Regions from separate parts of the Acidovorax sp. T1 genome, predicted to be linked through region 2. Evidence: predicted binding sites of a transcription regulator. Region 2 holds the regulator's gene; the other holds the start of a gene.
What was found. Region 2 encodes NrdR, which represses ribonucleotide reductase genes. Its sites were predicted from a motif close to CACNANATNTNGTG; they were not measured.
Positions count from the first base shown of each region.

Region 1: a site for NrdR is predicted at 2,657-2,670, ahead of CCX87_RS14750 (ribonucleoside-diphosphate reductase subunit alpha). Genes of this name have one in related genera too.

Region 1 is NZ_CP021648.1:3,157,122-3,161,534, reverse strand. It holds gene CCX87_RS14750 (ribonucleoside-diphosphate reductase subunit alpha) at 1-2,562, opposite strand, end outside; gene ampD (1,6-anhydro-N-acetylmuramyl-L-alanine amidase AmpD) at 2,931-3,551, opposite strand; gene CCX87_RS14740 (sigma-54-dependent transcriptional regulator) at 3,535-4,413, opposite strand, start outside.
Region 2 is NZ_CP021648.1:1,337,474-1,341,886, reverse strand. It holds gene CCX87_RS06400 (lytic transglycosylase domain-containing protein) at 1-295, shown strand, start outside; ZMP/ZTP riboswitch at 350-502, shown strand; gene glyA (serine hydroxymethyltransferase) at 534-1,778, shown strand; gene nrdR (transcriptional regulator NrdR) at 1,797-2,246, shown strand; gene CCX87_RS06385 (bifunctional metallophosphatase/5'-nucleotidase) at 2,453-4,198, opposite strand; gene aroC (chorismate synthase) at 4,270-4,413, opposite strand, start outside.

The DNA.
Region 1 (4,413 bases), 1.8 Mb from region 2:
CACCAGCCACTGGGGTTCGACTTCAAACGCCGTGGAGTACAGCGCCTTGATGTCCTGCGGCACGCGGTCGATAGGATGCAGCGAGCCCTTGAAGTGCTTGAGGTCCATGATCATTACGTCGTCCCACAGGCCCAGGCGCTTGAGGTCGCGCACCAGGCCGCCGTTGATGACCGTGAACTCACCCGACAGGTTGGACTTGACCGACAGGTTGCCGAACGACGGTTCGATCGACGCATCGACACCGATGATGTTCGAGATGGTCGCCGTGGGGGCGATGGCGACGCAGTTGGAGTTGCGCATACCGTCTTGCGCGATCTTCTTGCGCAGGGCTTCCCAGTCCAGCGTGGACGAACGGTCCACTTCCACATAGCCGCCACGGGCTTGCGAGAGCATGTTCAGCGTGTCGAAAGGCAGGATGCCGCGATCCCACAGCGAGCCCTTGTAGCTGGAGTACTTGCCGCGCTCCCGGGCCAGCTCGGTGGACGCCCAGTAGGCGTAGTAGCAGATGGCTTCCATCGACTGGTCGGCAAACTCCACGGCTTCCTGCGAAGCGTAAGGAATGCGCAAATCGTACAGGCTGTCCTGGAAGGCCATCACGCCCAGGCCCACCGGGCGGTGGCGCAGGTTGGAGTCGCGGGCCTTCTTGACGGCGTAGTAGTTGATGTCGATCACGTTGTCGAGCATGCGCATGGCCACCGTGATGGTCTTCTTGAGCTTGTCGTGGTCGATCTGGCCGTCCTTGATGTGCTGCAGCAGATTGACCGAGCCCAGGTTGCACACAGCGGTTTCGGTGTCGCTGGTGTTGAGCGTGATCTCGGTGCACAGGTTGGACGAATGCACCACGCCGGCGTGCTGCTGGGGCGAGCGCACATTGCAGGCATCCTTGAAGGTGATCCAGGGATGGCCGGTCTCGAACAGCATGGTCAGCATCTTGCGCCACAGGTCCGTGGCCTGCACGGTCTTGGCGGGCTTGATCTCGCCACGCGCTGCCTTCTCTTCGTAGGCGACATAGGCCTTTTCGAAGGCGGCGCCGAACAGGTCGTGCAGGTCGGGCACGTCGGACGGCGAGAACAGGGTCCAGGTGCCCTTTTCCATCACGCGGCGCATGAACAGGTCGGGGATCCAGTTGGCCGTGTTCATGTCGTGCGTGCGGCGGCGGTCGTCGCCGGTGTTCTTGCGCAGCTCCAGGAACTCTTCGATGTCCAGATGCCAGGTTTCCAGGTAGGTGCAGACGGCGCCCTTGCGCTTGCCGCCCTGGTTCACGGCCACAGCCGTGTCGTTGACCACCTTGAGGAAGGGCACCACGCCCTGCGATTCGCCGTTGGTGCCCTTGATATGGCTGCCCAGGGCACGCACGCGGGTCCAGTCGTTGCCCAGGCCGCCGGCAAACTTGGACAGCAGGGCATTTTCCTTGATCGACTCGTATATGCCATCGAGGTCGTCGGGCACCGTGGTCAGGTAGCAGCTCGACAGTTGCGAGCGCAGCGTGCCGCTGTTGAACAGCGTGGGCGTGCTGGACATGAAGTCGAAGCTGGAGAGGATTTCATAGAACTCGATCGCGCGGGCTTCGCGGTCGATTTCGTTCAGGGATAGGCCCATGGCCACGCGCATGAAGAAAGCCTGGGGCAGTTCGATGCGGCTTTTCTTGACGTGCAGGAAGTAGCGGTCATACAGGGTCTGCAGACCGAGGTAATCGAATTTCAGGTCGCGGTCCGCCTTGAGCGCGGCGCCCAGGCGCTGCAGGTCGTATTGCAGCAGGCGTTCATCGAGCAGGTCGTTTTCCACCCCCTTCTTGATGAACTGCGGGAAATAGTCCACATAGCTTTGCGCCATGTCGCTCTGGGTGACTTCGCGGCCCAGCACTTCCCGCACGATGGTGTGCAGCAGCAGGCGCGCCGTGGCGTAGGTGTAGTCCGGATCTTTCTCGATCAGGGTGCGCGCGGCGAGGATGGATGCCTTGTAGACCTCTTCCATCGGAACGCCGTCATACAGGTTGCGCATGGTTTCCGCCACGATGGGCTGGGCGCTGACGTCTGCACCCAGGCCGACACAGGCCGATGCAATGAGCGACTGCAGGCGTGCCAGGTCCAGCGCCACACGCTCGCCGCCGTCAATGACATGCAGCTGGGGGGCGGCAGGCGTCTGCTCTTCGGTTTGCCGGGCGCGTTCCTGGGTGCGGCGCTCGCGATAAAGCACATAGGCCCGGGCAATTTCATGGTGGCCGCCGCGCATCAGGCCCAGTTCCACCTGGTCTTGCACGTCTTCAATATGGAAGGTGCCTCCGCCGGGGCGTGAGCGCATCAGCGCGCGAATCACGTTTTGCGTTAGCGCATCCACCACCTCGCGCACGCTGGCTGATGCAGCGCCCTGCGTGCCGTGCACGGCCAGGAAGGCTTTCATCATGGCGACAGCTATTTTTTGCGGCTCAAACGGGACGACAGCACCGTTGCGCCGAATGATCTGGTAGTGCGTCAGCACGTTGGCCGCAGCGCCGCCGTGAGTGGGCAACCCCTGCGGGGTGGCGGCGAGGGCGGCGGGCGGGGTGTTCAAAGCAGCTTGCATGGGTGTCCTCTTCTGTGGGCTGTGCGGGATGGGCTGGCGGGCTGGAAAAGCAGTCGCGGAATTCGCAGGGTGCAACGGCTTTCAATCAGCAGCACGCTATATGTGGTGTGTCGTGAGTGTTCAAGACACTACCGGTAGTGTACAGCCGGGAAAACCCTTCCTGTCTCAAACAAGTTGTTGATAGGGCGCGAAGTAGGACATCGACAGGCCCGGCAAGCCCCATGCAGCGGGCTTTCCATGACCGAAATCAAGCAAAATAGGGCGATACAGGCGGTTTTCCGATAGCGAGCCGCATGGATATTGCGGCAGACTTTTTTTAAGCCGCCGGATGGCGGCGCCAGTGCTGATGTTTGCGTGCTACAGCGGCATCATCGGATGGTGTTGGCAGCGCCTCGGGTTTCGATGGGGAACCGCGCGAGGGGCCACGCGAGCAGGTTTTGCAGCTGCGTCCAGTTGAATCCCGGGCCGGGGTCTTGCTTGCGTCCTGGGGCGATATGTTCATGTCCCGCCACATGGGCCACGGGGTAGCGCCCTGCAAGGTCGACGCACAGGCGGGCCAGCACCTCGTATTGCGCCGGCTCGAAGGTCCGTCCTTCGAGTCCCTCCAGCTCGATACCAATCGAGTCGTCGTTGCATTGGGCGCGGCCGCGATAGCAGGACTGGCCAGCATGCCAGGCGCGCTGGTCGCAGTCGACAAATTGCCAGAGGGTGCCATCCCGCTCTATGAAGAAGTGCGACGACACCTGCAGCCCGCGGATGCTTTGAAAGTACGGGTGCGCGTCCCAGTCGAGGGTGTTGGCAAACAACTGCTGCACTGCCCCGCTGCCATATTGTCCCGGCGGAAGGCTGATGGAGTGGACAACGATCAGGTCGATGCCGGCGCCATGGGGTCGTGGACCAAAATTAGGCGAGGGCTGCCTGAGGGCGTTCCGATGCCAGCCCGCGTCCCACAAAGTTCGCGCTGCAGGTTCGTCAGGCAAGGTCGTCATGTACGTCGTTGTCGTTCGGCGCAGCAATGTTCAAGCGGGCAATGCGGTAGCGGATCTGGCGCAGGCTGATGCCCAGCCGTGCTGCAGTGGCTGTCCGGTTGAAGTGGGACTCGCGCAGTGCGCGCACCAGGATCTCCCGCTCCTGCTGGTCCAGCCAGGCCTGAAGGTCATTGGGCAACGTGGCGCATGGGGGTGGCCCACTGGCCCCGTGCGTGCCAGAGGGTACTTCGGTGATGGGTGCTGGCGGGGCGGGCCGGGTGCCGAAGGCCTCTGCGGTGGAAGTGGCGCACTCCACATGCAGTTCGTCTCCGTCACTCAGCGCCACGGCGCGGTGCAGCAGGTTTTCCAGCTCGCGCACGTTGCCGGTGAGGGGATGGCTGGCGATGGCGCTCAGCGCACGCTCTGTCAGCGCCGGTGGCTTGATGCCCGATTCGTGCGCAATGCGGGCCAGCAAGGCGGCGCACAGGGCGGGCAGGTCCTCCCGGCGCTCGCGCAGCGGCGGAATGACGATCTCGATCACGTTCAGGCGGTAATACAGGTCCTGGCGGAATCGCCCCGACAGCACGTCGGCAGCGAGGTCGCGGTGGGTGGCGCTCACGATGCGCACGTCCACGGTCTCCTCCTGGGTCGAACCCAGGGGGCGCACGCTGCGCTCTTGTATGGCGCGCAGCAGTTTCGATTGCATTGCCAGGGGCAGGTCGCCGATTTCGTCGAGAAACAGGGTGCCGCCGCGTGCTGCCTGAAAATATCCGTCGCGATCCTGGCTGGCGCCGGTGTACGAACCCTTGCGGGCGCCAAAAAATTCGGCTTCCAGCAGATTTTCAGGGATGGCACCGCAATTGACGGCAACGAGCGGGCCGTC
Region 2 (4,413 bases):
CCTGCGCGTCGGCGTGAAGGTGCTGCAGGAATGCATTGCGCGGGCTGGATCGGTCGAAGGCGGGCTGCGCTACTACGTGGGCGCGGCCAATCTGCCCGATGACGGCGGTTACACCGCCAAGGTGCTGGCCGAACATTTCCGGCTGCGCCAGGTCGCGGGTGGACGCTCCGCCCCCATGAACCCGCCCGCCACCCTGTCGACCCAGGCCCCGGCCCGCACCGTCCCCGTCACCACACCTGCCGCCGCCGTCGCCACCCCTGACGAGGCTGACGGCGACAAGATTGCCCTGCTTTAACCCCCCTGGCAACCAGCAGTCCGACGAGGCAATGGGGCGCCGGTCAGCTACACTAGGGGCGTACGCGACTGGCGATAGGCGCGGCTCCCACAAGGGTGCCGCCGCTGACGTGGAAACCGGCAAGGGCACGCCTCTTGTGAACCACTAGGGAGCGTGCCGCAAGGGTTCAAAACCTTCTGCGTTCCGCCGTTCGCCTGGGCAGCCCTTGTTTCAAGGGACATCAGTTCATAGGACTGCCATGTACCACCGCAATATTCTTGTCGAACAAACCGACCCCGAACTCTTTACTGCCATCCAGGCCGAAAACAAGCGCCAGGAAGAGCACATCGAGCTGATTGCCAGCGAAAACTACGCCTCGCCCGCCGTCATGTGGGCCCAGGGCACGCAGCTGACCAACAAGTACGCCGAAGGCTACCCCGGCAAGCGCTACTACGGCGGCTGCGAGCATGTAGACGTGGCCGAGCAACTGGCCATCGACCGCGTCAAGCAGATCTTCGGCGCCGAAGCCGCCAACGTACAGCCCCACTGCGGCGCATCTGCCAACGAGGCCGTGTTCCTGGCTTTCCTCAAGCCCGGCGACACCATCATGGGCATGAGCCTGGCAGAAGGCGGCCACCTGACGCACGGCATGCCGCTGAACATGTCGGGCAAGTGGTTCAACGTGGTCTCCTACGGCCTGGATGCCAACGAAGCCATCGACTACGAAGCGATGGAAAAGAAGGCCCACGAAACCAAGCCCAAGCTCATCATCGCCGGTGCCTCGGCCTACAGCCTGCACATCGACTTTGCGCGCTTTGCCAAGGTGGCCAAGGACGTGGGTGCGATCTTCATGGTGGACATGGCCCACTACGCGGGCCTGATCGCCGCCGGCGTGTACCCCAACCCCGTGCCCCACGCCGACGTGGTCACCTCCACCACGCACAAGAGCCTGCGCGGCCCCCGTGGCGGCATCATCCTGATGAAGGCCGAGCACGAAAAGGCTATCAACAGCGCCATCTTCCCCGGCCTGCAAGGTGGCCCGCTGATGCACGTGATCGCAGCCAAGGCCGTGGCCTTCAAGGAAGCTCTGCAGCCCGAATTCAAGGCCTATCAGGAGCAAGTAGCGAAGAACGCCAAGGTGGTGGCAGAGACGCTGACGGCTCGCGGCCTGCGCATCGTGAGCGGCGGCACCCAAAGCCACGTGATGCTGGTGGACCTGCGCGCCAAGGGCATCACCGGCAAGGAAGCCGAGGCCGTGCTGGGCGCCGCCCACATGACCATCAACAAGAACGCAATCCCCAACGACCCTGAAAAGCCAATGGTGACCAGCGGCGTGCGCATTGGCACCCCGGCCATGACCACGCGCGGCTTCAAGGAAGAAGAGGCCCGCATCACCGCCAACCTGATTGCCGACGTGCTGGACAACCCGCGCGACGAAGCCAACATCGCCGCCGTGCGCGCCAAGGTCAACGCGCTGACGGCACGTTTCCCGGTCTACGGTTAATCCCGGCGCATTGCCCTCATGAAGTGCCCCTTCTGCAGCCACCTGGAGACGCAAGTCGTCGAGACCCGGGTGTCCGAGGATGGGGTCTTCATCCGCCGCAGGCGCCAGTGCGGCGCCTGCGAAAAGCGCTTCACCACCTACGAGCGGCCGGAAGTGAGCTTTCCGGCCATCGTCAAAAAGGACGGCCGCCGCATCGAATACGAGCGCGGCAAGCTGCTCGCCTCATTCAACCTGGCGCTGCGCAAGCGGCCCGTGAGCACCGTCCAGATCGACAGCGCCATTGAGCGCATCGAGGAAAAACTGCTCAACCTGGGGCAGCGCGAGGTGCTTTCCAGCCGCATTGGTGAACTGGTCATGCGCGAGCTCAAGAAGCTCGACAAGGTGGCCTACATCCGTTTTGCCAGCGTGTACCGCAGCTTCGAAGATATCGACGACTTCCGTGCGATGGTCGACGAGGTTCGCAAGTAAATTGAGCCAGATTTAGCACATTTTTGGCCCGCAGCGCTTATGCATCAAGCGCTATCAGCTATCAATCAAATAGCAATTTCTGACCGGAGCACGGTCGCCGGCAGGCCACATGGCGCAGAGGCAGCGGGCTTGCACCCGCAACAGTTCACTATCAAAAAAAGAGCTATCAGCGCTTGATACACAAGCGCCAGCGGCACTTTTGATGGTTACCGGCTTGATCCCGTGCCCTGGGCACTGCGGGTGATGCGGTTCGTCGCCGGGGGTGCCACGGGGCTGTGGGCGCGGAAATAGGCCTCCAGCGCGTCCAGATCCTGGCCGCCGCCCAGCATGTCGGGTGCCTGCGCGAATGCCGTGAAATTGTCGCCGCCGCTGGCCAGGAAGTTGCTCATGGCGACGCGCACACGGGTCTCGTCGGTCACTGGCTGGCCATGCAGCAGCATGTGGCTGATGCGCTCGCCGGCCGGCCGCGAGAGATCGTAGGCATAGCCAAACCCCGCCGACACCGACAGCACGCGCGGCCGCTCTGGCGTGTTGGTGCCGCTGTGAAACTGCTGCTCCAGCGCCGCACGCAGCTGGGCCCCGGTGAGGGCCTTGACCACCAGGTGGTTGCCAAAAGGCTGCACGGCAAACAGCTGTCCATAGCGCACCACCCCTTGCCCGTCGGGCACCAGATCGGCACGCACACCACCAGGGTTCATGACGGACATCTGCGCCCCGCCCTGCTCGGGCAGGCGCGTTGCTGCCAGTTGGGCGTCGGCAATCAGGTTGCCCAGCGGTGATTCGAGCGATGGGCCGGGTTGCCGCACGATGGCAGCGGTGGCCTGCCCCACGGGCCGCTGGACCAGCGGCACGGCTGCCGCGCGGTAGGTGGAAACGATGTGCTGCACGCCGGGGTCGGCAGAAAACACGGGCACGACGGCTTTCGTGTCCACCCGGCCCTGCGGGCCCGTGAACCCTTCGCCCTGCACGATGACCTGGCGCGCCGCCTTGCGCAGCACGCGGCGGGTGCGGGTGTCCACGCGCAGGGCAATCTCGGTGACCAGCGTGCCATACAGGCCTGCGCTGGTCAGCAGAAACGGGCGCTGCGGGTTCACGCTGGCGTAGTCGCAAACATAGGCCCGGTGCGTGTGGCCCGAGACCACCACGTCCACGGCGGGGTCGAGCTGCTCAAGGATGGGGACGATGTCGCCGCTCAGCCCCGCGCAGCTGGTTTCGGTGATGCCTGCCGTGGTGCTGCCGCCCTCGTGGATCACCACCACGATCACATCGACGCCCTGAGCCCGCAGTTGCGGCACGAGCGCGTTGGCGGTGGCGGCCTCGTCCTCGAACCGCAACCCGGCCACGCCAGTGGGCGACACCATAGTGGGCGTGGCCTTGAGCGTGAGGCCAATGAACCCCACGGTGACTGTGGCACCCCCTTCATGAAAACGCTTGAGCCCCGTGGCAGGCAAGAGCGTCTGGCCATCCTCGCGCACGGTGTTGGCAGCCAGAAAGCCAAAGCGGGCCCCGTCAAAAGGCCGGGAAATCTGGCAGGGCGTGCGCACGGTGAACTGCTCGCAACCGCCGTGCTGCAGCCGCAGCAGCTCGCGCCAGCCGCGGTCGAATTCATGGTTGCCCACGGCGTTGAAATCAATCTGCATGCGGTTGACGGCCTCGACGGTGGGCTCGTCCAGAAACAGGGCCGAGGCCAGTGGCGAAGCCCCCACCATGTCGCCGGCGGACACCACCGCGTGGTGCGGATTGCGGGCCTTGAGCGCCGCAATGGCGCTGGCCAGATAGGCCGCGCCACCCGCCGGCACGGCCACAGCCCCCGCAGGCCCCGGCACGCTGACCGCCAGGCGTGGCGGTTCCAGGTGGCCGTGCAGGTCGTTGAAGCCGATCAGCGTGATGTCGATGTGCTGCGGCGCCGGTGCCACGGCGGCACAGCCTGCCAGGGCCGCCAACACACCCATGGCAGCGGCAGTGCGCACGCCCCGGCGCAACAACCACCGGGCCATCACGGGCAACCGGGCCACCTGAGTCCTTAAAGAATCGAAGCCCGGATGGGCGGCACGCCGGCCACCACATCGGCGCACTGGGCGCGGTGGCGCAGGGCGTGCTCCATGACCACCAGGGCCAGCAGCGCCTCGGCAATGGGTGCGGCGCGGATGCCCACGCAGGGGTCATG